Linked DNA regions of Cryptosporangium aurantiacum. The protein of the gene in region 1 interacts with the protein of each later gene in a pairwise test. Links are inferred from orthologs where the notes say so. Each region holds a gene or a part of one and is shown on either strand. Other genes may lie near its edges. The genes, in order: BUB75_RS00955 and BUB75_RS25880.

What was found.
Region 2: the proteins of BUB75_RS00955 (region 1) and BUB75_RS25880 interact in binary tests that used the Escherichia coli proteins (3 or more experiments, as listed by UniProt). The link is inferred for Cryptosporangium aurantiacum from one-to-one orthologs.

Annotation. Positions count from the first base shown.
Region 1 is NZ_FRCS01000001.1:227,751-241,824, forward strand. The notes cover bases 7,204-10,076. They hold BUB75_RS00955 (cysteine desulfurase family protein), read left to right. Parts: upstream 7,204-7,987; coding sequence 7,988-9,166; downstream 9,167-10,076. Other genes in these bases: BUB75_RS00950 (MFS transporter), read left to right, coding at 7,204-7,974; BUB75_RS46935 (helix-turn-helix domain-containing protein), read left to right, coding at 9,348-9,893; BUB75_RS00965 (ATP-dependent Clp protease proteolytic subunit), read left to right, coding at 9,899-10,076. Outside these bases: BUB75_RS00915 (class I SAM-dependent methyltransferase), read right to left, coding at 1-261; BUB75_RS00920 (LLM class flavin-dependent oxidoreductase), read left to right, coding at 356-1,261; MocR-like pyridoxine biosynthesis transcription factor PdxR, read right to left, coding at 1,251-2,558; BUB75_RS00930 (carboxymuconolactone decarboxylase family protein), read left to right, coding at 2,691-3,107; BUB75_RS00935 (MFS transporter), read left to right, coding at 3,104-4,267; BUB75_RS00940 (electron transfer flavoprotein subunit beta/FixA family protein), read left to right, coding at 4,477-5,256; BUB75_RS00945 (electron transfer flavoprotein subunit alpha/FixB family protein), read left to right, coding at 5,271-6,230; more of BUB75_RS00950, read left to right, coding at 6,511-7,203; more of BUB75_RS00965, read left to right, coding at 10,077-10,627; tRNA 2-thiouridine(34) synthase MnmA, read left to right, coding at 10,737-11,825; BUB75_RS00975 (ArnT family glycosyltransferase), read left to right, coding at 11,962-13,965; BUB75_RS00980 (ArsR/SmtB family transcription factor), read right to left, coding at 13,989-14,074. UniProt on the Escherichia coli protein: Master enzyme that delivers sulfur to a number of partners involved in Fe-S cluster assembly, tRNA modification or cofactor biosynthesis. Catalyzes the removal of elemental sulfur from cysteine to produce alanine.
Region 2 is NZ_FRCS01000008.1:171,974-186,165, reverse strand. What follows is about bases 261-3,251. They hold BUB75_RS25880 (sulfurtransferase TusA family protein), read right to left. Parts: upstream 1,854-3,251; coding sequence 1,668-1,853; downstream 261-1,667. Other genes in these bases: ctaC (aa3-type cytochrome oxidase subunit II), read left to right, coding at 3,172-3,251; BUB75_RS25875 (cysteine desulfurase family protein), read right to left, coding at 1,883-3,037; BUB75_RS25885 (carbohydrate kinase family protein), read left to right, coding at 588-1,565; BUB75_RS25890 (HesB/IscA family protein), read left to right, coding at 261-302. Outside these bases: more of BUB75_RS25890, read left to right, coding at 1-260; more of ctaC, read left to right, coding at 3,252-4,074; BUB75_RS25865 (cytochrome c oxidase subunit 4), read left to right, coding at 4,086-4,502; BUB75_RS25860 (nucleotidyltransferase domain-containing protein), read right to left, coding at 4,783-5,550; trpD (anthranilate phosphoribosyltransferase), read right to left, coding at 5,954-6,997; BUB75_RS25850 (hypothetical protein), read right to left, coding at 6,994-7,416; BUB75_RS25845 (cytochrome c oxidase assembly protein), read right to left, coding at 7,487-8,443; ctaE (aa3-type cytochrome oxidase subunit III), read left to right, coding at 8,526-9,134; qcrC (cytochrome bc1 complex diheme cytochrome c subunit), read left to right, coding at 9,274-10,068; qcrA (cytochrome bc1 complex Rieske iron-sulfur subunit), read left to right, coding at 10,065-11,120; qcrB (cytochrome bc1 complex cytochrome b subunit), read left to right, coding at 11,120-12,736; BUB75_RS25820 (Lrp/AsnC family transcriptional regulator), read right to left, coding at 12,885-13,172; BUB75_RS25815 (sugar phosphate nucleotidyltransferase), read right to left, coding at 13,291-14,192. UniProt on the Escherichia coli protein: Sulfur carrier protein involved in sulfur trafficking in the cell. Part of a sulfur-relay system required for 2-thiolation during synthesis of 2-thiouridine of the modified wobble base 5-methylaminomethyl-2-thiouridine (mnm(5)s(2)U) in tRNA.

The DNA.
Region 1 (14,074 bases):
GTTGGCTCGGACAACCGACAGCTTCGGATAGGCCTTCGCGGCGTGCTCGCAGGCGGCGGCGTCGTAGTCCACCGCGATCACCCGCCGGGCCGCGCGGGAGAGGATGTCCGCGCCGTACCCCTCGCCGGCGCCCGCTTCGAGGACGGTGGCGCCACGTACCCAGGGATGGGCCGCGAGATACGCGACCTCGTGCCGCCGGAACCAGTAGTTCTCCGCTGCGATGCCGGGCAGCGTCCGTTCGCCGGTGAGCGTCAACTCCACCGCGCGGACACTAGTACACGGCGATCGTGCCCCTGCCACTACCACTCTCGCCACGGCCTTCCTCCCGCTGAGCTTGCTGGTCACACTCGTGGCCATGTCTCTCCCCGACGTCGTCTTCGGCTTCGGTGCGCACAGCACCGTCGACGAAGGGCCGGAACTGCTCCGCCTGACCCAGCTGGCCGACCGCGAGGGCCTCGACCTGTTCTCGCTCTCCGACCACCCGTACCTCGGTGACCGTCTGGACGCGTACGCCACGCTCGGGTTCGTCCTCGGACGGACGGAGCGACTCGCCGGCTTCGCGAACGTCACGAACCTGCCGTCGCGTCCGCCTGCCGTGCTGGCGCGGACCGTCACGTCGCTGTCGGCGCTCGCCGCGGGCCGCGTCGTGCTGGGCATGGGCGCGGGCGGTTCCTGGGACCGAATCGCCGACCTGGGTGTGCCCCGCCTCTCACCCGCCGCTGCCGTGGACGCGTTCGAAGAAGCGATCGTCCTGGTCAAGAAGCTCTCCGGCGGCGGCCCGCCGGTCACCCACCACGGTAGCCACTACCGGATGCACGAGATCCCCCCGTCGCCGGTGCCGTCGCCGCCGGTGTGGACCGGGTCGGTCGGGGCACGCTCGCTGGCCGCGACGGGGCGCGTCGCCGACGGTTGGATCCCCGGCCATGCGGCGGACTGGCTCAGCGAGCGTTACCGGACGTCCCGGCCGGTCATCGACGCGGCCGCCGCGGAAGCCGGCCGTGATCCGGGGGCGGTTCGCACGATCTACAACCTCCCCGGCCGGATCACCGAGCGGTCGCTGCCCGCGACGCGAGGTGCGGACGGCCGCTGGATCGGCGGCTCCGTCGACCAGTGGGTCGAGGAACTGGCGGGGGCGGTGCTCACCCACGGTGCGTCCGGGTTCCTGCTGTTCTCCCCGCGGGGTGGGACGCCGGACCACGCGTCGCTCGGCCGGTGGGCGTCCGAGATCGTGCCCGCGGTGCGGGAGGCGATCACCGGATAGCCGCGCAGAGCGCGCCGAGCGCGGCCGGGAACGCGTGGCCGGGCGGGGTGCCGTAGCCGATGACCAGCCCGTCCCGGGGCGGTGTCGACGCGTCCGGGTGGCGGTAGTCCCGCAGGCCGTCGAGGGCGACGCCCGCGCTGCGCGCCGCCCGCACGGTCGCCTCCTCCGTGTCGTCCGGCAACTCGAGGACGGCGTGCAGACCGGCGGCGATTCCGCTGACCCTGACGTGCGGTGCGCGGTCCGCGAGTGCGGCCACCAGCGCGGCACGTCGTCGCTGATAAGAGAGCCGCGCCCGGCGGAGGTGCCGGCTGTAGGCGCCGGAGCGGAGGAAGTCCGCCAGCGTGAGCTGGTCGGTGACCCCGGTCCAGATCTCCCGCGTCCCCTTCGCGGCGAGGACGTCGTCGACCAGCGCAGCGGGCAGCACCATCCAGCCGAGACGTAGTGCGGGGGAGAGGCTTTTGCTGGTCGATCCCAGATAGACGACGTGCTCGGGATCGAGTCCCTGGAGTGCGCCGATCGGTTGCCGGTCGTACCGGAACTCGCCGTCGTAGTCGTCCTCCAGGATCCATCCGCCGGTCGAGCGCGCCCAGTCAACGACGGCCGTCCGACGGCGTGCGTGGAGCGGTCCGCCGGTGGGGTACTGGTGAGCGGGGGTCAGCAGGACGGTGGTGACGTCGGTGGCGGCCAGTTCCCCGACCTGCGCTCCGTCGGCGTCGATCGGTATCGGGACCGTCCGGTGCCCGGCGCCGTGCACCACGTCCCGGTGGAAACCCAGCCCGTATGCCTCCACCGCGACCGGCCCCGGCAGCACGTCCGCGAGCAGCTGGAGGGCGTGGCCGAACCCCGCACAGACGACGATCCGGCCGGCGTCCGCGCGAACGCCGCGCGCTCGCGCGAGATGGTCCACCAGCGCAGCACGCAACTCCGGCCGCCCGCGGGGGTCGGCGACGCCGAAGGCGTCGTTCGGTGCCGCGGTCAGCGCGCGGCGGGCGGAGGCCAGCCACGCGGTCCGCGGGAACGCGGCTGCGGTCGGCGAACTGGGCCGGAGGTCATGCCGGATCCGGTCCGGTTCCGGCCGCGACCGGACAGCGCCGGGCTCGGGTGCGGTGGTGCGCTGGGCGACCCGGGTGCCGGACCCCTGCTGCGCGGTGAGCCAGCCTTCCGCGACGAGTTCCGCGTACGCACCGGCGACGGTGTTCTTGGCGACGCCCAGATCGCCGGCCAGAACGCGATACGGGGGAAGCCGCGTATCCGGCGCGAGCCGTCCGGATCGGATCGCGTCTCGCAGCGCACGCATGAGCTGGATGCGGCGACCACCCTCGCCGGTCAGATCCAGATGCAGTGTCAATTGATCCTCTCTTTCGGGCACTGATTGCACCCTATCCAGGGGTCAATTCGTTCCTAGGGTCGTGGCATGACAGCTGAACGAATGGATTTCTCCGCGGTGGCACCGAAGGTGTTCCGGGCGGTGCTCGCACTCGACAGCGCAGCCCGGGCCGGTCTCGACGGCGTGCTCGTGGAACTGGTCCAGATCCGCGCGTCGCAGATCAACCGCTGCGCGTACTGCATCGACTACCACTCCACCGACGCCCGCAAGGCCGGCGAGACCGAGCAGCGGATTTACCAACTCACGGCCTGGCCGGAGTCCGGCCTCTACACCGAGCGCGAACGTGCCGCGCTCGCGCTGACCGAGGCCGTCACCCTGCTCCCCGGTGGGGTGTCCGACGAGGTCTACGGCCGCGCGGCCGAGCATTTCGACGAGGCCGAGCTCGCCCAGCTCATCGCGCTGATCTTCACGGTCAACGCGTGGAACCGCATGAACGTCACGACCCGCAAGGCCCTGTGACGACCGTTCGCGCGGAGTCACCTGTGCGGGGGTGGCTCGCCGTCTCAGCGGTGGCGCTGGGCATCTTCGCGTTGATGACCTCGGAGCTGCTGCCGGTGGGGCTGCTGACGCCGGTCGGTGCGGCGCTGGACGTCTCGGAGGGGGCCGCCGGGCTGATGGTGACGGTGCCGGGGCTGGTCGCGGCGGTCTCGGCGCCACTGGTCACGGTGGCCACCGGACGGGTGGACCGGCGAGTCGTGCTCGCGGTCCTGGTCGGTCTGGTCGGGGCCGCGAACCTCGCTTCGAGCCTGGCGACGAGCTTCGCGGTGTTGCTGTTCGCCCGGTTCCTAATCGGGGTCAGCGTCGGTGGGTTCTGGGCGATCGCGGGAGGGATCGCCCTGCGGCTGGTTCCGGAGCGGCACGTCCCGCGGGCGACCGCCCTCATCTTCGGCGGCGTGGAGACCGCCTCGGTGCTGGGCGTCCCGCTCGGGACGCTGCTCGGTGATCTGAGCGGCTGGCGAGTCGCGTTCGCGGCAGTCGGTGTTCTCGGCCTGGTGTCGCTGGTCTGCCTGATCGTGCTGCTGCCGAAGATCCCGGCGGCAGCACCGCTCGCCTTCGCCGATCTGCCCCGGGTCTTCGCGCGCCGGGCCGGGTTGCGGCTCGGCATCGCGCTGACGTTCCTGGTGGTCACCGGCCACTTTCTCGCCTACACGTTCGTCCGGCCGCTGCTGCGGGCCGAGGGCGTCGACGGCGACCTGGTGGGCGTCTTCCTGCTGACGTTCGGCGCGGCCGGGATCTGCGGGAACTTCGTGGCCGGGGCGCTCGTCGCCAGGTACTTGCAGGCGACGGTCACCGGGATCTGCGCGTTGCTCGGGGCGTCGATGGCGATCCTGGCGGTGGCGGATGTCACCACGGTCACGGCGGGTGCAGTGCTCGCGCTGTGGGGGCTCGGTTACGGCGCCGTGCCGATGGCATTGCAAACCTGGATTCTGGACGCGGCCCCGGAGGCCACCGAAGCGGCGTCCGCGCTGTACGTCTCGGCTTTCAACCTGTCGATCGCGCTCGGAGCGCTCGTCGGTGGACTCGCCGTGAACCATGCTGGACTGAGCAGTGTGTTGTGGCTCGGAACGGCCCTCGCGGTGCTCGGCGCGGGGCTGTCGATCCGGCGTCCGAGCCGCTAGTGAGCGGCGCCACGCTGACGGATGTCACGGGACGTGGTGATATGGCTAACAGGACTGGCCGTTAACGGCGGGTGCGTAGAAATGCTACCGACGGGTAACATCACTCCTGACTGTATTACCTAGCGTGCGCGCGGACCGGTGCTGCCCCGGCAACCGACCGCGGGGGCACGAGTCCGTGGACGATCTGAGCAGGAGGTCTGAACAGACCCATGAACATCGTCGTACTGGTCAAGCAGGTTCCGGACTCCGGTACCGAACGGTCACTGCGCGCAGACGACAAGACCGTGGAGCGCGACTCGGCCAGCCTCGTGATCAACGAGATGGACGAGTACGCGATCGAAGAGGCGCTCAAGGTCAAGGAAGCCGTCGGCGGCACGGTCACCGTGCTGACGATGGGTCCGGACAAGGCCACCGAGTCGATCCGCAAGGCGCTCTCGATGGGCCCCGACGGCGCGGTGCACGTCAACGACCCCGCGCTGCACGGTTCGGACGCCCTCGCCACGTCGAAGGTGCTCGCCAAGGCCCTGCAGGGTCTGGAGTGGGACCTGGTCATCGCCGGTGCGGAGTCGACCGACGGCCGCGCCGCCGCCATGGCCTCGATGCTCTCCGAGCGTCTCGGTGTCGCCGGCCTCACGGGTGCCCGCAAGCTCACCGTCGACGGCAGCACGCTCACGATCGAGCGGCAGCTCGAGGACGGCTACCAGGTCGTCGAGGCGCAGACCCCGGCGATCGTCAGCGTCTGGGACACGATCAACGAGCCGCGCTACCCGTCCTTCAAGGGCATCATGGCCGCCAAGAAGAAGCCGGTCGACACCAAGTCGCTGGCCGACCTGGGCGTCGACGCCTCCGAGGTGGGTCTGGGCGCTGCCACCAGCAGCGTCGTCGAGTTCGCGCCGCGCCCGCCGCGTGCCGCGGGCGAGAAGATCACCGACGAGGGTGACGCCGGCAGCAAGCTGGTCGCGTACCTGGCCGCCGAGAAGATCGTCTGAGGAGGATCACACCCATGGCTGAAGTGCTGGTTCTCGTCGAGCACGTCGACGGCGCCGTCAAGAAGATCACGACCGAGCTGCTCACCGCCGCCCGTCAGCTGGGCGAGCCGTCCGCCGTCGTGGTCGGTGCGCCGGGCACGGCGGCCGGCTACGCGGACACGCTCAAGGAGTTCGGTGCGGCCAAGATCTACGCGGCCGAGTCGGACGAGGCCCTGACCTACCTGGTCGCGCCGAAGTCCGACATCCTCGCGTCGATCGCCGGCTCCGCTTCGCCGGCGGCGATCCTCATCGCCGCCACCGCGGAGGGCAAGGAGATCGCCGGCCGGCTGGCCGTCAAGCTCGAGTCCGGCCTGCTGTACGACGTCGTCGGGCTGGGCGCGGACGGGGTGGCCACCCAGGCCATCTTCGCCGGTCAGGTGATCGTGAAGTCGCAGGTCACCTCCGGTACGCCGATCTACGTCCTGAAGGGCGGGGCGGTGGACGCAGAGGCCGCGCCGGCTGCGGGCGAGCTCGTCGAGGCGTCGGTGTCGCTCTCCGAGGCGGCCACCAAGGCGAAGATCCTCGACCGGGTCGTCGAGTCGAGCGGCTCGCGTCCGGAGCTGACCGACGCGAACATCGTCGTGTCGGGTGGCCGGGGTGTCGGTTCGGCCGACAACTTCAAGGTCGTCGAGGACCTGGCGGACTCGCTGGGCGCTGCGGTCGGTGCGTCGCGCGCCGCCGTCGACTCCGGCTTCTACCCGCACCAGTTCCAGGTCGGGCAGACCGGTAAGACCGTGTCGCCGCAGCTGTACGTCGCGCTGGGCATCTCCGGTGCGATCCAGCACCGGGCAGGCATGCAGACCTCGAAGACGATCGTCGCGGTCAACAAGGACCCCGAGGCTCCGATCTTCGAGCTCGCCGACTTCGGTGTGGTGGGCGACCTCTTCGCGGTGGCCCCGCAGGCCGCCGAGGAAGTGCGCAAGCGCAAGGGCTGAGCTTTTTCGTCGGCCTGCGGCCGGGCACCCCGCTGGGGTGCCCGGCCGTTTCGCTGCATTGCCGTTCTGCTGCATTGCCGTTCTGCCGCATTGACCTCAATCGCGGTTGAGGTTTTAGCGTCGGACGAGTCATCGGTGACCGGCGCGCGCCTCCACCGGTGACGGTGTTCGGCCGGCGCGCAGTGAGAGGTGGACGATGCGGCGCGCGGCGCAGCTGGACCCGGACGTCGGTGGTCACCATCCGGAAAATCCGTCGATTCGACGCCGTAACGTGCAGGGTGTGACCGACTCGATCTCTGACGCCCGAACCGAGCCGGCCGCCCCGGAGCCGACCCGCCCAAGCGTGTTCGGGAAGGGGTACCGGGCGACGAGCGTCGGGCTGCTGCTGATCGTCACGATCGTGGCGTTCGAGGCGATGTCGGTGGTCACCGCGATGCCGATCGTCGTCGAATCGCTGGACGGGATGGCGTTCTACGCCTGGCCGTTCTCCGCGTTCATGGTCGCGAACCTGCTCGGCATGGTCGTGGCCGGTGAGGTGTCCGACCGCCTGGGACCCGCGAAGCCGATGCTCGCCGGGCTGGCGACGTTCGCGGCCGGCCTGCTGATCGCCGGTACCGCCACGACGATGGTGCAGCTGATCGCCGGACGCCTGGTCCAGGGCCTCGGCGGCGGCGTCCTGATCGTCGTCATGTACGTGCTGATCGGCGCGGGTTACCCGGCCGAGCTCCACCCACGGGTTTTCGGGCTGACCGCGATCGGCTGGGTGATGCCTGGGCTGATCGGGCCCGTGGTCGCGGGTTCGCTCGCCGAGCACGCGCACTGGCGGCTGGTCTTCCTCGGGCTGCTGCCGCTGGTGATCGTCGGTGCCGTGCTGATCGTCCCCGGGTTGCGGCGGACCCGTCCTCGAAGTGCGGGCGAGGCCGGGCCGACAGCGGTTTCCGGCACGTACCGCGGTGGCACGGCGGCCCGCTGGCCGTTCGCCCTGCTCGCCGGCGTCGGCGTGGTGCTGTTACAGCTCGCGGGCGAGCGGCTCGACGTCGTCGCGATCCCGCTCGCGGTGGCCGGGGTGATCGCCGTCGTGCTGGCCGTGCGCGTGCTCCTGCCGGTCGGTACCGGCGCGGCGGGCCGGGGACTTCCGGCCGTCGTCCTGATGCGCGGGCTGGCCGCCGGATCGTTCTTCGCCGTGGACACGCTCGTCCCGCTGACGCTCAGCTCCGTGCACGGGTGGAGTGCGGTCGGTGCGGGGCTGCCGCTGACGTTCGGGGCGCTCGGCTGGTCCAGCGCGTCCTGGCTGCAGGGCCGGTATCCCAAGCTGCCCCGGTCGGTGGTCGTCGGCACCGGGATGGCGGCGGTCGGCGTCGCGTGCGCGTCGATGGCGGTCATCGCGTGGGTTCCCGGATCGGCGTGGGCGGCGTTCCCGGCCTGGATCTTCGGCGGCCTCGGGATGGGGCTGGTGATGCCGTCGCTCGCGGTGCTGCTGCTGGAGTTCTCCACCGACGCCGACCGCGGCCGGAACAGCGCGAGCCTGCAGATCTCCGACGCGCTGCTCAGCTCGCTGACGATCGGGTTCAGCGGCGTCCTGGTGGCGGCGGCGACGGCCGGTGCGTTCCGGCTGTCCACCGCGGTCGGGGTGATCGACCTCGCGATGGTGGCGGTGGCGATCGTCGGCATCGCCGTCGCGCCGCGGCTCCGGCGATCGGCTGCGCCCCGCCTTCGCCATCGGGCGAGCACCGGCGCCGGATAGTCTGAACGCCGTCATGGTGTACCTCGATCACGCGGCGACTACGCCGATGCTGCCGGAGGCGGTTGCCGCGCTTACCGGTGCGCTGGGCGCTGTCGGCAACCCGTCCTCGTTGCACGCGGCGGGACGCCGGGCGCGCCGCGCGGTCGAGGAGGCACGGGAACGCCTGGCCGCCGCTCTCGGCGCTCGTCCGTCCGAGGTGTTGTTCACCGGCGGCGGCACCGAGAGCGACAACCTCGCGGTCAAGGGCATCTTCTGGGCTCGCCGGGACGCCGATCCCCGGAAGACCGTGGTGCTGGCCTCAGCGGTGGAGCACCACGCCGTGCTGGACGCCGTCGACTGGCTGGCCGCCCGAGAAGGCGCCACCGTCGAGCTGCTCCCGGTGGACGCCGACGGCCGGGTGTCACCCGCGACGTTGAGCGAGGCCCTGGAGAAGCACGGGGACACGGTCGCTCTGGTGACCGTGATGTGGGCGAACAACGAGGTCGGCACCGTACAGCCGGTGGCCGAGCTGGCCGCGATCGCGAAGGCGGCCGGGGTGCCGTTCCACAGCGACGCGGTGCAGGCGGTCGGGCAGGTGCCGGTGGACTTCCACGCGTCCGGCGTCGACGCGATGACGCTGACCGGCCACAAGGTGGGTGGTCCGCTGGGCGTGGGGGCGTTGCTGCTCGGGCGGGACGTGCCGTGTGTGCCGCTGCTGCACGGCGGTGGTCAGGAGCGGGACGTGCGGTCCGGGACGCTCGACACCCCGGCGATCGTCGCGTTCGCGGTGGCGGTGGAGGCCGTGGTCGAGGCGCAGGCGTCGTATGCGGCGCGGGTGGCGTCGCTGCGCGACGAGTTGGTCTCGCGTCTGCTCGCCGAGGTGCCGGACGCCGTCCTGAACGGGCCCTCGTCGGGGTCGTCGCGGCTGCCCGGTAACGCTCACTTCTCGTTCCCCGGCTGTGAGGGTGACGCGCTGCTGATGCTGCTGGACGCCAGGGGCATCGAGTGCTCGACCGGGTCGGCGTGCTCGGCGGGTGTCGCGCAGCCGAGCCACGTCCTCGTCGCGATGGGGTCGGGGGTCGAGCGGGCACGCGGCTCGCTGCGGTTCTCGCTCGGGCACACGTCCACCGTCGGGGACGTGGATGCGCTGGTCGCGGCGATCGGTGGCGTGGTGGACCGCGCCCGCCGCGCGGGAGCCGTCCGCAAGGCATAGCGCTTCCTCGGGCGCGAGGGCGCCCCGCCTGCCCGGGCCGCCTCCGCGGGCCGCCTCCGCGGGCCGCCTCCCGAGCTGCCTGGGCGGGCGAGACGCGGAGGGCGCGCTGGTGCGGCGCGCGGGCGCGTCGTTCGCTAGGGGCGGAGTGCTCTTATCTCATATTCGAGATACCGTTCTTGCTATGGACGAGGAGTTGCCCCGGTTGCCGGGGTTCCGGGAGGCGGCCTTGCGGCGTCGGCGGGAGACGATCGGCGTGCTCGCCGATCACCGGCGCGCCGCCGGGCTCTCGCAGACCGAGCTCGCCGCCCGGATGGGCACGTCGCAGTCGACGATCGCCCGCCTCGAAGCGGGCGAGGTCGACCCGCGGATCTCCACGCTCGAGCGGTACGCCGACGCGCTCGGCGGGCGGCTCGACGTCACGCTGCGCTTCGACCCGGCCCCGGCCGCACCGATTCCGCCGGGGCTGCCGCTGCTCCGGCCGGTCTCCGATCCCGCGGTTGCGCCCGACGTGCCGGCGCGCGAGTTCCCCGCGGTACCAATGAGGCCCGCAGCCCACACGTCGCCGCCCCCGGTGTCGCCCGGCTCGCCCGCCGGTCCGCCTGGCTCGCCCGCCGGGCCGTTGGAGCCCGGGCCGCCGGATGGCGACGCCCCCCGGCGTCCGCATGCCGCGCCTTTGCCCCCGACAGTCGCCGACCCGCCCGCACGTCCGACCCAACGACGGTGGTGATCTGTATGTCCTCCGCAACCTGGTTCCCGCCCGAACGCCCTCGCCCGTGGGAGCCCCGGCAGCCCGAGTGGCGTCCGCCGGGCTGGCAGCCCACCCAGCCCACGCAGCCCCACGAGCCGCCGCAGCCCGAACGGCCCCGCCCGTACTGGCCGCCGACGCCACCGCCCCAGCTGCCGCCGCCCGCCGAGGACGTCCGCGAGCTCTGGGAGGACCGCCTCCTCGACCAGCGGATCGTGCAGGTCAACGGACGCATCGACAACGACGTCGCCACCCGGGTCGCGAGCCGCCTGCTGCTGCTCGAGTCCCGGACGAGCCGGCCGGTGACGCTGCGGCTGAACAGCGGTAACGCCGACCTCACCGCGGTCTGGACGCTGGTGGACACGCTGGACGCACTCGTCGTCCCGGTGCACGCGCTGGTCGTCGGCGAACTCGGCGGCGGGAGCCTGGCGCTGCTCACCGCGGTCGCCGAACGGTATGCGCACCCGCACGCCCGGTTCCGGCTGGCCGACCCCTCGCTGCCGAGCATCACCGGCACGGCCGGGCAGCTCGCCGGTGAGGCCGCGGCGAACAAGACGCTCGTCGACTCGTTCCACGCGCGGCTCGCCGAGCTGACCGGGAAGACGCTCGACGAGGTGGCCGACGACTTCCGCCGCGGACGATTCCTCACCGCCGATGGTGCGGTCGAGTACGGCTTGATCACCGACATCCGGCCCCGCACGGTCCGTCCCGAGTGACCAGGAGGAGCAGCCACGACGAGTAACCCCGTACGCTCGTAGCCGAGCGAAGAGCCGGCGAAGAGCCGGCGACGAGCCGAGCGAAGAGACGAACGGGAGGCACGGACCGATGCGTGTGCTGGCGGCGATGTCCGGCGGGGTCGACTCCGCGGTGGCGGCTGCCCGCGCGGTGGAAGCCGGCCATGACGTCACCGGCGTCCACCTGGCGCTGTCGCCGTCCCCGCAGCAGCACCGCCTCGGCGCGCGTGGCTGCTGCACGGTCGAGGACTCCCGCGACGCCGCCCGCGCCGCCGACGTGATCGGCATCCCGTTCTACGTCTGGGCGATGGCGGACGAGTTCGGCCGCGACGTGGTGGACGATTTTGTCGCCGAGTACGCGGCCGGCCGCACGCCGAACCCGTGCCTGCGCTGCAACGAGAAGATCAAGTTCGAGGCGGTGCTCGACCGCGCGCTGGCGCTCGGCTTCGACGCGGTCGTCACCGGCCACCACGCCCGCCTGGAGCAGACCGAGACCGGCCCGCGCCTGCGCCGCTCCGTCGACGACGGTAAGGACCAGTCGTACGTGCTGGCCGTGCTCCGCCCCGACCAGCTCGCGCACGCGATGTTCCCGCTGGGCGACTCCACGAAGGCGCAGGTCCGCGAGGAAGCCGCGCGCCGGGGTCTCGGCGTCGCCGAGAAGCCCGACTCGCACGACATCTGCTTCATCCCCGACGGCGACACGGCCGGCTTCCTGCGTAAGCACCTCGGGGAGACGCCCGGCGACATCGTCGACGGCGCCACCGGCGAGGTGCTCGGCAGCCACAGCGGCGCCTACGCGTACACGGTCGGCCAGCGCCGTGGGCTCAAGCTCGGCCGCCCGGCCGCCGACGGTAAGCCCCGCTACGTCCTCGACATCTCGCCGGTGGAGAACACCGTGCGGGTCGGTCCCGCGGAGGCGCTCGACGTCGACGAGGTGATCGGTGCCCGCCCGGTCTGGACGAACGAGCCGCGCACCGAGCCGTTCGAGTGCGTCGCGCAGCTCCGGGCGCACGGCCAGACGTTCGCCGCGACGGTGACCCCCGACGGCGACCGCTGGACCGTCCGCCTGCACACCCCGGCGCGGGGCATCGCGTCCGGACAGGCCGTTGTGCTCTACGACGGCGACGTCGTCATCGGTTCGGCCACGATCGAGCAGGCCCGCAACGCGGTCCCGGCCTGATCCCACAGGGATCTCTCAGGCACCTCACCGGCGGCGAACAGGCGCATTGGCGATCGTCGAAGCATGACGGAGCGCTGTGCGCTTCGGTGACCGCTGGTCTGCCGTAGCGCAGAGCGCCGCCCCGCTGGAGACTCCCGTGACCGCAACCCTGTCCCGCCCCGACCTCGATCGTGACAGACCGTTACCAAGGAAGTACGTACCGAAGCGCCAGCACCGCCTGTCGCTGGTCGCGCTGCTGCTCGGCACCGGGGTGCTCTACCTCTGGAACCTCTCGGCGTCCGGCTATGCGAACGAGTTCTACGCCGCCGCCGTCCAGGCCGGGACGCAGAGCTGGAAGGCGCTGCTGTTCGGCTCGCTGGACAGCGCGAACTACATCACGGTCGACAAGCCACCCGCCGCGCTCTGGGTGATGGGCCTCTCCGGCCGGCTCTTCGGCTTCAACTCGTGGAGCATGCTCGCGCCGCAGGCGCTGATGGGCGTCGCTGCCGTCGGCCTGCTGTACGCGACCGTGAAGCGGTGGTTCGGCCATGCGGCCGGCCTGTTCGCCGGTGCGGCCCTCGCGCTCACGCCGGTCGCCGTGCTCATGTTCCGCTTCAACAATCCGGACGCTCTGCTGACGCTGTTGCTCGTGGCCGGCGCGTATTGCGTCGTCCGCGCCGTCGAGAGTGGACGTACCGGCTGGCTGCTGCTGGCCGGCTCGGCGCTCGGTTTCGGCTTCCTCACGAAGATGCTGCAGGCGTTCCTGGTGCTGCCCGCGTTCGCGCTGGTGTACCTGATCGCCGGTAAGCCCCGGCTGCGGCGCCGCATCGGGCAGCTGCTGCTGGCCGGTGTGTCGCTGGTGGTCTCCGCGGGCTGGTGGATCGCGCTGGTCGAGCTGTGGCCGGCGTCGTCGCGTCCGTACATCGGTGGCTCCGAAGGCAACAGCGCACTCGAACTCGCGCTCGGCTACAACGGCCTCGGCCGGTTGACCGGGTCCGAGGGCAACGGCGGTGGCGGTGGTGGGTTCAGCGGCGCCGCGGGGCTGTTCCGGCTCTTCAACGAGAACATGGGTGGCCAGGTCTCCTGGCTGTTGCCCGCCGCGCTGATCGCGCTGGTCGCCGGGCTGGTCCTGACGTTCCGGCGGCCGCGCACCGACCGCACCCGGGCGGCGCTCGTGCTGTGGGGCGGCTGGCTGCTGGTCACCGGCCTGGTGCTCTCGTTCATGGAGGGCACCGTGCACGAGTACTACACGGTCGCGCTGGCGCCGTCGGTCGTCGCGGTGGTCGCGATCACCGGGCGGTTGCTCTGGCTGGAGCGGCGCCGGTTCGTGGCCCGTGCCGCCCTGGCGGCGATGGTCGGAGCGACCGGCGCCTGGAGTTACGTCCTGCTGAACCGGACTGCGGACTGGTACCCGCCGCTGCGGTACGTCGTCGCGGTGGGGGCCGTGGTTGCGGTGGTCGGGCTGCTGGCCGGTGGACGTTGGAAGAAGCTGGCGGCGGTCGCGCTGATCGTCGGCCTGCTGACCGGGCTGGCCGGGAGCGGTGCGTACGCGCTGCAGACGGCGGCCACCGCGCACTCCGGCAGCACGCCGACCGCCGGTCCGGCCACGAGCGGCGGTATGGGTGGAGGTAATCCGCGGTTGGGAACCATGCCCTCCGGTGGCCAGGGTGGTCCCGGCGGCCAGCAGGGCACTCCGCCCGACGGCAGCGCCTCGTCCGGCTCGGCCTCGAGCACGGACTCGGCGAGCGGATCGTCGGACCCCACGGCGGCCGGCTCGACGTCGTCCGCAGCAGGGAACAGCACCACGACGGCGGGGAACCGGCCCACCGGGGGCGGAACCACCAGCAGCGCGGAGCTGACCGCGCTGCTGAAGGCCTCGGACACCACCTGGGCCGCGGCCGTCGGCACGTCGCAGACCGCCGCCTCGCTGGAGCTGGCGAGCGGGAAAGCGGTGATGGCGATCGGCGGCTGGAGCGGTAGCGACGAGTCGACGACGCTCGCGGCGTTCCAGGCGCTGGTGAAGGCCGGCAAGGTGCACTACTTCGTCGCCGGTGGTCAGGGCGGTGGTGACGGGGTGCTCGGTCAGATCACCAGCTGGGTCGAGGCGAACTACACCGCGACGACGGTCGGCGGCACGACGGTCTACGACCTGACCGCCTGACTCGACCGAGCGCTACGGCCTCCTCATCGCGGTTTGTAGACCGTGACGAGGAGGCCGTAGCGCTCTGCGTCGTCGCCGGCGTCCTGCAGGTCGTCGATCATTTTTTCGA
Region 2 (14,192 bases), on another replicon or contig:
GCGCCGCCAGCAAGGTCAAGGCTCTGCTCGACCAGGAGGGCCGGGACGACCTGCGCCTGCGCATCGCCGTCCAGCCCGGTGGCTGTTCCGGCCTGCGGTACCAGCTCTTCTTCGACGAGCGGTCGCTCGACGGTGACACGATCCTCGACTTCAACGGCGTCGAGGTCGCGGTCGACCGGATGAGCAAGCCCTACCTGGGCGGCGCGACGATTGACTTCGTCGACACGATCGAGAAGCAGGGCTTCACGATCGACAACCCGAACGCGACCGGGTCCTGCGCCTGCGGCGACTCGTTCCACTGAGCTAGAGCCTTTCGCGACGGCGTCCGTCACCGGTTCCCGGTGGTGGACGCCGTTTCGTGTGCCCACACGTCGGGTGCGCAGCGCGTCCGGTGGCTCACCCGGTGTGCCCGCATCGTGGGCGTACGGGAGTGAGCGCCGGAAGTGTGCATTAGGCTGTCGCCCGTCGATGTCCCCACCGACTGTGTCGGCCCGCAGCGGCCGTGTCATATCTCTAGCGCCCGGCTCTCGAGGCGCGGTGCCCTTCAGCTGTTTACCCGGATGGAGAAAACCCCGGATGGACGCCCTATGAAAATCGCTGTCACCGGGTCGATCGCGACCGACCACCTGATGCACTTCCCGGGCCGGTTCGCCACGCAGCTGATGCCGGACCAGCTGGACCGCGTCTCGCTGTCGTTCCTGGTCGACGACCTGGTCGTTCGGCGTGGTGGGGTGGCCGCCAACATCGTGTTCGGGATGGGCCAGCTCGGGCTCCCCGGCATCCTGGTCGGCGCGGTGGGCAACGATTTCGCTGACTACCGCTCGTGGCTGGAGCGGCACGGCGTCGACTGCGACTCGGTGCACGTCTCCGAGTACGCGCACACGTCCCGGTTCGTCTGCACGACCGACGACGACATGTGCCAGATCGCGTCGTTCTACGCCGGGGCGATGAGCGAGGCGCGGAACATCGAACTCGGCCCGATCGACGAGCGCGTCGGCGGGCTGGACCTGGTGCTGGTCGGGGCCAACGACCCGGAGGCGATGGTCCGGCACACCGTCGAGTGCAGGCAGCGCGGGCTGCGGTTCGCCGCCGACCCGTCGCAGCAGCTCGCCCGGATGACCGGTGACCAGGTGCGGCAGCTCATCGACGGGGCCGCGTTCCTGTTCACGAACGAGTACGAGAAGACGCTGCTGGAGTCGAAGACCGGCTACTCGGCGGACGACGTGCTCGACCGGGTGGACGTGCGGGTCACCACGCTCGGCAAGGACGGCGTCGAGATCGTCGGCCGGAACATCGGGCGGATCCACGTCGCGTGCGCGACCGAGGCCGTGAAGGCCGACCCGACCGGCGTCGGCGACGGGTTCCGCGCCGGGTTCCTCACCGCGCTGTCGTGGGGCCTGGACCTGCAGCGGGCGGCCGAGGTCGGCAACCTGCTGGCGACGTACGTGCTGGAGACCGTCGGTACGCAGGAGTACCAGGTTGACGCGACCGAGTTCGTGAAGCGTCTCGGCGACGACTACGGGGACCGCGCCGCTGAAGAAGTAGCCGCCCACATCGCCCGTTAGGTGGGCGGCCCGCCGAGGACGAGCCTGACGGCCGCGCGCAAGGCCCCTGCGCGCGCACGCCAGCCTCGTCCTCGGCGGGCTCCGGGTTAGAACGAGGGCCGCTTAATTGTTACGACGGACGTCGTGCGCGTCGCCGTCGGCGCCCTGGTACTCGTGGGCGCGCATGCGGCACCAGGCCGGGATGTCGACGCGGGCCGCGGGGTCGTCGGCGAGCACTCGCACTACCGCACCCACCGGCACCTCACCGATCCGCCGCGCCAGGTGAATCACCGGGAGCGGGCATCGCATCCCGCGGCAATCCAGGGTGAGTTCGGGCGTCACAGGCCGGTCACCCCCGCCGTCGCGCGCAGGTCAGCCACGATTCCCGGCAGCTCCGCGAGGAACCGCTCCACGTCCGCCTCGGTCGTCGCGTGGTGCAGCGACACCCGCACGTTTCCGTGGCTGAGCACCCCCATCGCCTCCAGCACGTGCGACGGGGACAACGTCGACGAGGTGCACGAGGACCCGGACGACACCGCGAACCCCCGTGCATCCAGTGCGTGCAGCAGCGCCTCGCCGTCCACGTACAAACACGAGAACGTGACGAGGTGCGGCAACCGGTCCACCGGGTCACCGACGACCTCGACGTCCGGGACCGTCGCCGCCACCCGCTCCCGGATCCGGTCGACGAGCGGTGCCAACCGTGCGCGCTCCGCGTCGGCCGACGCCGCGACCGCCCGCAGCGACGCGGCCGCGGCCACGATCGCGGGCAGGCTCGGCGTCCCCGGAGCACGACCACGCTCCCGCTCGTCCGCCGGCCACGGCGAGGTCCAGCGCGTCCCGGCACGGACGACCAGCACACCGACGCCGGCCGGGCCGCCCCATTTGCGTGCGCTCCCGGTCAACAACGACCAGCCGCCGGGTACCGGAGTACGGCCCAGCGACTGCGCAGCGTCCACATACAGGGGAACGCCGGCCGAGGCGCACGCCGCAGCCACCTCCGAGACCGGTTGCACCGTCCCGACCTCGTGGTTGGCGCTCATCAGCGCTGCCAGCGCGACCCCCGGTCGCGCGACCTCCTCGGCGAAGGCCGAGGTGGACACCCGGCCGGCACGGTCCACTCCGACCGGGACCGCCGTGCCGTGGGTCTCGGCGGCGTGCAGCACCGCGGAGTGTTCGACGGCGGAGTGGACGAACACGGATCCGGCGCGCCGCCGCCCGGCCAACCCGCCGAGGACGGCCGCGTGCGCGGCCACCGAGCCGTTCGCGCAGAACGTGACCTCGTCCGGGCGGGCGCCGATCACCTCGGCGACCACGGCCCGGGAGGCCTCCAACAGCTGACCGGCGCGTCGCGCCTCGGTGTAGAGCCGCGCGGGGTCGGCCCAGCCGTCGTCGAGAGTGGCCAGGAACGCCTCCCGCGCGACCGGGTGCAGCGGCACCGCGGTGGCGGCGTCGAAGTACGTCCGTATTGGCGGTTCCCGGTCGTCGGACACGTTCCGGAACGCTACCCCGGCGCGTCGGCGACCCCTGCGGGTCGGCGCCTCGGGGGTCCAGTAGTCTACGTTCGGTCGAAGGGATTAGACCCGACTGGAGCAGGTACGTCGGGCGCCGATGAGGAGGGCGACTGGTGGGGGCAAACCCGTCAGCGAGTGCCGAACGTCGTACTCGGCGTTCTGGTCGGGCCGGGCGCTTTGCCGCCGTCACCGGCGTTGCCGGCGCGACGGCGCTGCTGCTCTCCGGCTGCTCTACCGAGGAAGTACTCCGGTTCGGATGGCCGAAGGGGATCACCCCGCAGGCCGAGCAGATGGAAGACCTCTGGACCGGCTCGGTCATCGCCGCCCTCGCGGTCGGCGTGTTCGTCTGGGGCCTGATCTTCTGGGCGGTGATCCGGTACCGCAAGAAGAGCGACGAGCTGCCCGTGCAGACCCGCTTCAACCTGCCGATCGAGATCCTCTACACGGCGGTTCCGTTCCTGATCATCGCGGTGCTCTTCTACTACACCGCGATCGTTCAGACGTTCGTCGACAAGCAGAAGGCCAACCCGGACCTCACGGTCTCCGTGGTGGCGTTCAAGTGGAACTGGCAGTTCCTCTACCCGGAGCTCCAGGACAAGGAAAAGCAGCCGATCGGCACCATCGGGTCCACGACCGAGATCCCGGTGCTGGTTGTGCCGACCGGTGAGCGGATCCGGTTCATGGAGACCTCCGACGACGTCATCCACTCGTTCTGGGTGCCTGCGCTGCTGTTCAAGCGCGACGTCGTTCCGGGGCGGACGAACTCGTTCGAGGCGACGATCAACAAGGGCGAAGAGGGTGCCTACGTCGGTCGGTGTGCGGAACTCTGCGGCACGTACCACGCGAACATGAACTTCGAGCTGCGCGCGGTGACGTCGGAGAAGTTCGATCAGTTCATCGCGGCGAAGCAGAACGGTGCTTCGACCTACGATGCGCTGGAGTCGATCGGTGAGAGCCCGATCGCCACTACGACGACGCCGTTCAACCCCGACCGCACCTCGCGTCAGCCGAGCTAGGAGAAGCGACCATGAAGAGCGAGTCCAGGATCTTCAACCTGCTCGCCGTGTTCCTGTTCGCGTCTGCGGCGCTGTACGGCGTGTGGACGTCGAAGACCACGTACCACACCGACTGGGTCGGTACGACGGCGCTGGTCCTGTCCGGTCTGCTGTGCGGCATGTGTGGGCAGTTCTTCTCGCTGGTCGCCCGGCGGATCGAGCCCCGTCCGGAGGACCGGTCGGACGCGGAGATCTCCGAGGGCGCCGGTGACCTGGGCTTCTTCAGCCCGGGCAGCTACTGGCCGTTCGGCATCGCGGTCGCCGCGACGGTGACCGGGCTGGGTGTGGCGTACTGGTTCCCGTGGCTGATCGCGCTCGGCGTCATCGCCGTGCTGATGGCCGTGACCGGGCTTCTCTTCGAGTACTACACCAAGCCCGGCGAACACTAACGACGGCGGCCCGTCCAGACCGACGCTGACAGCCGCGCGCAAGGCCTTGAGTATCAGTCATACGAGGCGGCCTTGCGCGCGGATGCCAGCGTCGCCCTGGACGGGCTCCAGGTTAAAACCAAGAGCCGACCCCTACCGGGTCGGCTTTTTTGCTTTTGTACCTGCTACGGCGGGAGCGCGCCCAGAGCGGAGCTGGCAGTCGAGCGGGAGGCCGCCTCGTATGTACTGATACTCAAGGCCTCGCGCTCGCCTGTCAGCGCCGTTCTGGGCGGGCCGTGCACTATGCGGCGTGTTGGGTGGCCCAGGCTAGTTCAGCGGCGGACCGGACCACGGCCAGCTGATCGGCGTTCAGGTACGGCTCGACCACCGGGGCCAGCTGGGCGTAGAGGCCCAATGCGGCACGGCACGAGTCGGCCAGCTGTTCGCCCCGCAGACCCAGCGCCGCGTCCTGTGAACGGCGCCAGGACGGCCCCATCGCGTCGGCCACCAGGTCGAACAGGCGGTGCTCGGCGTCGTAGAGGATGCGGTGGTGCACGGCGGCGACCACCGGTAACCGCGTCGACAGCCGGTTGCGGGTGACCGCGGCGGACGTCCGGCGCCCGGCTGCGAGCGACCCGACCAGCCGCTGGACGACCTCGGCCCGCCCGGTCATCTGGCCCGCGATCCAGGCCCGCCGTGGCCCCTCGATGTCCGACCAGCGCCACGCACCGGCCTCCGCCGAGAGTTCGTTGGCGGTGCCGTCGGCGTCGTGCAGGATCACCGCGGCGCGCCAGCCGGGCACGGTGCTGCCGGCGAGTTTGGGGTCGGCGAACGATCCGCGGACGGCGTCGGCCGTCCGCCAGGACACCGACATGAGCAGACCGCCCAGCTGGCGGTGCGTGTACTCCGGGCCGTTGCCGAGCGCGACGAGATCGACGTCGCTGTGTTCGTGGGCGTCACCACGGCTCTGACTACCGAGCAGGACGACGCCGCTCGTCCCTGCGGCGACGAGATCGGCGACAGTCGCTGCCACCGCGGCGGCAACCCGCGGAGGGAGAGGGGGCGGCACGGGCTAAGTGTCCCATCGGGTCCGGACTGACGGAACGTTTCGTCAGCATTTCTTCACGTACTGTCGTCCAGTGTCCGCATGCTGTTCGCACGCGGCTCACCTGCGACAACGCTAGTTCCCGGACGGCCCCCGGTGGACGTCATCTTCGTCACGCCGCCGGGCTGCGGCGGCCCGCCACCGGGGCCGCGGCTGCCTCGCGACGGGGCCGCGGCGGCCCGGCCACCGGGCTGCGGTCGCCCCGCGCCGGGGGCAACGGTCGCCCCGCGCCGGGGGCAACGGTCGCCCCGCGACGGGGGCAACGGTCGCCCCGCGCCGGGGGCAACGGTCGCCCCGCGACGGGGGCAACGGCCGCCCCGCCACCGAGGGCTGCGGCGGGCTCCGCCGTAGCCCCGGTGAGCGAGCGTCAATCCTGGGTCGCGACCGCGATCCAGCGGTCCAGCGCCGTGCCGGCCGCCCCGGAGTCGACCGCTGCCGCCGCCCGCTCCAGACCGCCTCGCAGCGACGCCTCCAGCCCGCCGGAGAAGCCCTCGTACGCGGCGATCCCGGCGGCGGCGTTGAGCAGCACGGCGTCCCGCACCGGGCCGCGCTCACCGGCCAGCACCGCGCGGGCGACCTTCGCGTTGAACGCCGCGTCGGCGCCGCGCAGGTCCGACCGCTCGGCCCGCGGAACGCCCAGATCCAAGGCGTCCAACACGACCTCGGTCACCGATCCATCAGCGACCACCCAGAGCCGCGTAGCGGCCGTGGTGGTGAACTCGTCCAGGCCGTCCTCGCCGCGCATCACCAGCGCCGAAGCGCCCCGCTGTGCGAAGACCCCGGCCATCACCGGCGCCATCCGCAGGTTCGCGCAGCCCACGGCGCTGGCCCGGACCCGGCCCGGGTTGGTGAGCGGGCCGAGGAAGTTGAAGAACGTCGGGACGCCCATCTCACGCCGCGCCACACCGGCGTGCCGCAGCCCGGGGTGATACGTGGGCGCGAAGCAGAACGCGATTCCGGCCTCGCGGACGCACGTGGCCGCGCGCTCGGGCGTCATCGTGATCGGCACCCCGAGGTACTCGAGGAGGTCGGCCGCGCCGGTGCTGCTCGACGCCGCCCGGTTGCCGTGCTTGACCACCGGGATACCGGCGCCGGCCACCACGATCGCGGCCATCGTCGAGATGTTGACGGTGTGCGCCTGGTCGCCGCCGGTGCCCACGATGTCGACGGCGTCCGGCGAGACGTCGATCGGCGTCGCGGCCGCGAGCATGCCCGCGACCAGCCCCGACACCTCCTCCGGCGTCTCACCCTTGGCTCGTAGCGCCATCGCGAACGCCGCGATCTGCACCGGGGTGGCGTCGCCGGACATCACCTGGCTCATCGCCCAGGTGGTCTGTTCCGGGCTGAGCGACTCCCGCGCCAGCAGCGTGTTGAGCAGCGACGGCCAGGTCTGGGGGAGCGGGGCCGTCATCGCGCGACAGGCAGCGCGCCCAGCGTGCGCCGCAGCACGTCGGCTACGGTGCTCGCGGCGGCTACCGGGTCGAGCGGGTGGGACAGCACCGCATCGGCCTCCGACCACGTCGCCAGCCAGCGGTCGACCTTGCGCGCCAGGACGATGCACACCGGCGGGCAGTCGTCCACCTCGTTCTTGAGCTGGCGGGAGATGCCCATGCCGCCGGTGGGCCACGCCTCGGCGTCCAACAGAAGAAGGTCGAGCCCACCGGCGTCGGTCAGCGCGACGACCTCCTCGCCCGTGCTCGCCTCCACCCAGGTGATCGGACCGACGTCGGCCGCAGGCCGGCGGCCGACCGCCATCCGGATCCGCTCGCGGACGGCCGCGTCATCGCTGTATACGAGGACGGTCGCGGGCGTGGCACTGGCCTTGGTCATCTGTCCGGGCTCCCAACGTGCGGCGGCTTGAGCGGATCGTAGCGCCGACCCCCGACACCGCACCGCCTGGTTATGGCCGCCGCTCGGCGAGCCGGGCCAGCCGGGCGTTGTACGCGTCCAACGCGTTGTCCTCGCCGGAGGTGCGGTCGAGCTGCCGGTCGATCCGGGCCGCGGTGCGCTCGTCGGAGCGGATCCACTGGGTGACGAACGCGGCGAGCATCAGCAGGCTGATCAGGTCGCCGGACGCCCAGAGCAGGCCGCCGCCGACCTGCTGGTCCATGGCCGGAGAGACCCAGCTCAGGTTCAGGCCCTCGTAGTAGGAGGTCGCGATCCGGCCAGCCATCTGCATGATGATCACGCCCAGCACGGCGTGCAGCGGCATCGAGATGATCATCATCAGCGCCCGCGCCGGGTACGGCCAGCGTCCGGGGAGCGGGTCCAGGCCGATCAGCGGCCAGAAGAACAGCGAGCCGACGACCAGGAAGTGCACGTGGGTGAACTCGTGCAGCAGGGTGTTGGTCAGCGTCGCCGGGTACCAGCCGGAGAGGTAGAGCGCGTACGGCGTCGCGATGAAGAACACGAATGCGATCAGCGGGTGGCTGATCAGGCGGAAGTAGCGGCTGTGCAGGAACGCGAGCAGCGCTTTCCGGCTGCGCGCGGGCAGCGTGCGCAGCGCGAGCGTCACCGGCGCGCCGAGCGCCATCAGGATCGGCGCCACCATGCTCAGCATCATGTGCTGAACCATGTGAGCGCTGAACAACGTGTCGTCGTACGTGCCGACGCCGGACAGCGTCGCGAGCGCGATCACGCCGAGCCCACCCGGTACGAACGCGAGTGTTCGTCCGATCGGCCACCGGTCACCCCGGGCGCGCAGCTTGTGGACGCCGTAGAGGTACAGCCCGGCGACGACCACGAGCGCGATCGCCATCCACTGGTCGAGGTTGGCCGCGGTGAACACCGTGGCAGGAGTGAACACCGGTAGCTCGACGCTGGTCAGGGCCGTATCGACACCCGTGGTGGACAGCACCGCTCCACCTTAGGCCGGAATCTACGACACGACGTAGGCACCCGGTGCGTGCGCTGGGATTCGGGCGGGACATAATGCTCCCGTGACGACGGCCACGACCAGTATCGAGAAGAGCCAGATCCACTCGCTGACCCGGCCGAACATGGTCAGTGTCGGGACGATCGTGTGGCTCTCCAGCGAGCTCATGTTCTTCGCGGGTTTGTTCGCGATGTACTTCTCGATCCGAGCTTCCGGCCCGGGTCAGAGTCTCTGGCACGAAGAGACCGAGAAGCTGAACATCCCGTACGCCCTGGTCTTCACGGTGATCCTGGTGGCGTCGTCCGTGACGTGCCAGATCGGCGTGTTCCGCGCCGAGGTCGGCGACGTCTACGGGCTTCGGCGGTGGTTCGCGATCACGTTCGTGATGGGGCTGATCTTCGTGCTCGGCCAGGCGAACGAGTACCGCAACCTGGTGCACGAGGACGTGACGATCGCGTCCAACGGCTACGGGACGATGTTCTATCTGACGACCGGCTTCCACGGCTTGCACGTGGTCGGCGGGTTGGTCGCGTTCTTGCTGATGATGGGGCGGAGCACGCTCGGGCGGTTCACCCCGGCGCAGGCCACCAGCGCGATCGTCGTCTCGTACTACTGGCACTTCGTCGACGTGGTGTGGATCGGACTGTTCGCGACGATCTACTTCGTCAAGTGATGCCGTCCAACCAGTGGCCGTCCGCCACGACTGGCTCCTCGACCGACAAGGTGAATCCATTGACCGAGCGCTTGCGCGAGGTACGGCTAGCAGAGTCGCCGTGCGATCATGCCGGCTCCGAGCGGAGCGAGGAGTCGGCATGATCGCCTCCGCCGCCGCCCGTTTGAGGCGCCGGTTTCGAAACCGGGCTGGAAAGGCCGGGCGAATCGTTGTCCTCGCCCTGGCGCTCGGGCTGATCGGCGGCGCGTACGCCACGTTCGCGCCGACCGGGCAGGCTGACGAGACTTCCAGCTCGCTCGCGGTCCGCGAAGGACAGAAGCTCTACGACAAGAGCTGCATCAGCTGCCACGGCACCAATGCGCAGGGTGTGGAAGACCGCGGTCCCAGCCTGATCGGCGTCGGTTCCGCCTCGGTGGAGTTCCAGGTGACCAGCGGTCGCATGCCCGCCGCGCGCCAGGAGGCCCAGGTCCAGCGCAAGCAGCCGGCGTACGACGACGAGCAGGCCAAGCAGCTCGCCGCCTACATCCAGTCGATCGGCGGCGGCCCGGAGATCCCGGACGGCAACCTGCGCGGTGACGAGGCCCTCGGCGGCGAGCTGTTCCGGGTGAACTGCTCGTCCTGCCACGCGTTCTCGTCCAACGGTGGTGCGCTGTCCTCCGGCAAGTACGCGCCGTCGCTCGAGCCGGCCACCGACCGTCAGCTGTACGCGGCCATGCTGACCGGGCCGCAGAACATGCCGGTCTTCGGTGAGAACCAGCTCACGCCGGAGGAGAAGAGGGCGATCATCGCCTACGTCCAGACGCAGAAGACCGACGCCGACCCGGGTGGCTGGGGCATCGGCCGGACCGGCCCGGTGCCGGAGATGGTCGTGATCTTCGCGGTGGGCATCGTGGTGTGTCTGTTCGGGGCGTTGTGGATTGCGGGTAAGTCATGAGTGAGCACGGGAGCGGGACCCCGGTCGACTTCGACCCGACCGACCCCAAGCACAACCAGTTCGACCTGGTGCGGGAAGGTGCCCGGCGGGACGGCGTCGAGATCGTCCACTACCAGCCGCGGTTCGCGGTCGCCGGCACGAAGCGCGAGAAGCGAATCGAACGTACGATCGCTTTCCTGCTGATCCTGACCGGCCTGGCGGCGCTGGCGTTCATCGTCGTCTACGTGGCCTGGCCGTACGAGTACGAGCAGGGCCGGGGCCCGGACAAGCTGTACACGCCGCTGCTCGGCTTCACGATGGGCACCGCGCTGTTCGCGCTCGGCGCGGCGATCATCGTCTGGGTCAAGAAGCTGATGCCGGAGGAGGTGGCGGTCCAAGACCGCCACGACAACAACCCCAATTTGGACGAGCGGGCGCTGACCGCCGCGACGATCATGAACATGGTCGACGAGACCGGCATCAAGCGCCGTCCGCTGCTCAAGGGCGCGCTCGCCGTCGGTGCGGCGCCGCTCGGCCTGATGGCGATCGTGCCGCTCGGCGCGCTGATCAAGGACCCGCACGGGGACGACCAGCCGCTGTGGACCACGGGGTTCAAGGAGGGCGTCCGGCTGGTCCGGGACGACGGCACGCCGATCCGTCCGGGCGAGGTCTCGGCCGGCGGTCTGGAGACCGTGTTCCCGGGCATCCCGCACGGCACCGGCCTGAAGTACGCGGACTCGCCGACGCTGCTGATCCACCTCCGCGAGGAGGACGCCAGGGAGTTCAAGCCGCGGAAGGGCTTCGAGAACGCCCACTACGGCAACTACTTCGCGTACTCGAAGATCTGCACGCACGCGGGCTGCCCCGCCAGCCTCTTCGAGCAGCAGACCAACCGGCTGCTCTGCCCGTGCCACCAGTCGCAGTTCGACGTCAAAGACAGCTGCCGACCGATTTTCGGTCCCGCGACGCGGCGACTGCCGCAACTTCCTATTACCGTGGATGAAGAGGGCTACTTCGTCGCCCAGAGCGACTTCAAGGAAGCTGTCGGACCGGCCTTCTGGGAGCGTCCGTAATGCCACTGCTGCCGAAGATCAAACCAGCTGCTGTCGGCACCTGGGCGGACGACCGTCTGGACGCTTCGACGCCGCTTCGTCGCGTGTTCAACAAGGTCTTCCCTGACCACTGGTCGTTCATGCTGGGCGAGATCGCGCTCTACTCGTTCATCGTCCTGCTGCTGACCGGCACGTTCCTGACGCTGTTCTTCACCCCGTCGCCGCAGGAAGTCATCTACGACGGCTCCTACACCCGGCTGCAGGGCGTGGAGATGTCGAAGGCGTACGACTCGGCGCTGAACATCTCGTTCGAGGTCCGCGGTGGTCTGGTCATGCGCCAGATCCACCACTGGGCCGCGCTGATGTTCGTCGCGGCGATGCTCGTCCACATGTTCCGGACGTTCTTCACCGGTGCGTTCCGCCGCCCGCGTGAGCTGAACTGGGTCATCGGTGTCACGCTGTTCGTCCTGGGCATGTTCGAGGGCTTCCTCGGCTACTCGCTCCCGGACGACGCGCTCTCCGGCACGGGTCTCCGCATCGCCAGCGCGATCATCTACTCGATCCCGGTGGTCGGTACCTGGGTCTCGTTCGCGCTGTTCGGCGGGGAGTTCCCGGGTGAGTTCATCTTGGAACGCTTCTACATCATCCACGTGCTGCTCCTGCCCGCGGCGATCCTCGGTCTGATCGCGGCGCACATGGGCCTGCTCGTCAAGCAGAAGCACACCCAGTTCCCCGGCCCGGGGCGGACCAACCAGAACGTGGTGGGTCACCGGATGTTCCCCGGGTTCGCGGCCAAGGCCGGCGGCTTCTTCATGCTGGTGTTCGGCGTCATCGCCGCGCTCGGCGGTCTGGTCCAGATCAACCCGATCTGGCTGTTCGGCCCGTACGAGGCGGCGGTCGTCTCGGCCGGTTCGCAGCCCGACTGGTACATGATGTGGCTCGACGGCGCGGTCCGGCTGATGCCTGCGTGGGAGTTCCGCAGCTTCGGCTACACGATCCCGGCGATGTTCTGGCCATCCGTGGTCCTAGCCGGCGTGATGTTCACGCTCGCCGGCGCTTATCCATGGTTGGAACAGAAGTACGGCAAGGACCGCGGGCACCATAACCTGCTCCAGCGTCCGCGGGACGCGCCTGCCCGCACCGGCCTCGGCGCGATGGCGATCAGCTTCTTCGTCATCCTGCTGCTGTCGGGTGGCAACGACATCATCGCCGACAAGTTCGACATCAGCCTCAACGCGACGACGTGGGCGGGCCGGATCGGCCTGTTCGTCGTGCCGCCGCTGGCGTACTTCTTCACGTATCGGATCTGCCTCGGTCTGCAGCAGCACGACCGCGAGGTGCTGGCCCACGGCGTGGAGAGCGGCATGATCCGGCGGCTTCCGTCCGGACAGTTCATCGAGGTGCACCAGCCGCTCGGTGAGCCGGACGAGCACGGCCACGTCGAGCTGGACTACGTCGGCGCCCCGGTGCCGAAGAAGATGAACAAGCTGGGTGCCGGTGGGCGCGCGATCCGGGGCTTCTTCATCCCGCTCGAGCGTCCGGAGGAGGTCGCGAAGACCGCCGTCGGGGCGGGCGACGACGGCAAGAAGCCGTCGGAGCTGAGCGGCGCCTCGTCGGTCGACTCCGGCAACTACTGACCGAACGACCAGGGCCCCGTCGATCCTCGTGATCGGCGGGGCCCTGTCGTGTGCATCGCCGCCGAGGCGGTGAACACTTTGTGCCCCTATGGCGGCACAGAATGTTCATCGCTTGGGACGGGTCGCCGCGGCATGCGGGCGGGGTGGGTCAGTCGGTGCCCTCGAGGCCGATGGAGAACGCAGCGTCGAGGTCGTGGCGGGAGTAGGCGCGGAACGCGATATGCGTCTCGGTGTCGACGATGCCGGGAACCTTGCTGATTCGGCCCGCGATCACCTCGGCGATCTCCTCGAACTCGTGGACCCGCACGATCGCGATCAGGTCGACGTTGCCCGCGGTCGAGTACACCTCGCTGACCCCGGGCAGGTCGGCGAGGGTCTGGGCGACCTCGGGAATCAGATCGGTCTCGCAGCTGATCATCACGATCGACGTGATCACGTGGACGCTCCTCGGGGTCCCCCGCGGCCCGTTCCGCGGTGCGGTCGCCAGCCTAGTCACTTGGGTTCAGAGGGGCGCCGTCGCAGCCCGGAGCGGCTTGTATCCGCGCTTCGGCGAGTTAGGCGTGGACAGTGAGCGCGTCGGCGCGGATGGCGTCGGTGAGGGACTCGTGCGCGTCGACGCGCGCTCCCGGCCACACCACGCAGCGGACGATTCGCCCCGCGACCACCGCTCCGGCGCCGACGACGGACTCAACGGCTTCGCCGGTCACGACCGCGGCCGGGTCGATGCCGGGCTCGACGCCGGCGACGTAGCGGCGGTCACCGGCGCCGGGGCCAGCGCCGTCGGAGGCGGCGGATCTGGCGTCGGCGTCGGTGTCGGAGCTGTCGGCAGTGCCGGCGCCAGCGCTGGCGTCGGAGGCAGCGCTAGCGGGGGTGTCGGCGGCGTGGCGGCGGGCGTGCAGGTTCGCGGCGAGGTAGTCGGCGGGGTTGCCGCAGTCGATGAACGTTCCGTCGAACGGCGTGAGCTCCAAGGCTCCGGCGGCCCAGGCGGCGCGCCACAGCACCTCGTAGAGCCCGGTCGGCTCCGGACGCAGCCGCGCCGCCGCCTCCGCCGGGAGGAGGGAGACCCCGGCGAACCGCCACCGGTCGAAGTCACGCCGCCGGTCACCCGCCTCGACGACGAGCAGCCGCGGCCGCTCCCCGCTCCACCCGGCGACAAAATCCGCGGGGAGCGCTCCCGCGAGGTACGCGTCGGCGTTGACCACGAGGACGTCCCGCCCGGCCACCCAGTCGCGCAGTGCGGCCACGGCGCCTGCGGTGCCGAGCGCCTCCGGCTGCTCCACCGAGAGGTGCGCCCGGCCGGCGACCGCCGCCGCGATCTGCTCAGCATGGTGGTGGGCGTTGACCGCGACAGCCCCTGGGCCGCTCAACCCGAGCGACGTCAGGCGGGCGAGCGCGCGGTCGAGCAGCGGGACGTTACCCACCGGGCAGAGCGCCTTCGGCCGCAGCTCGGTGAGCG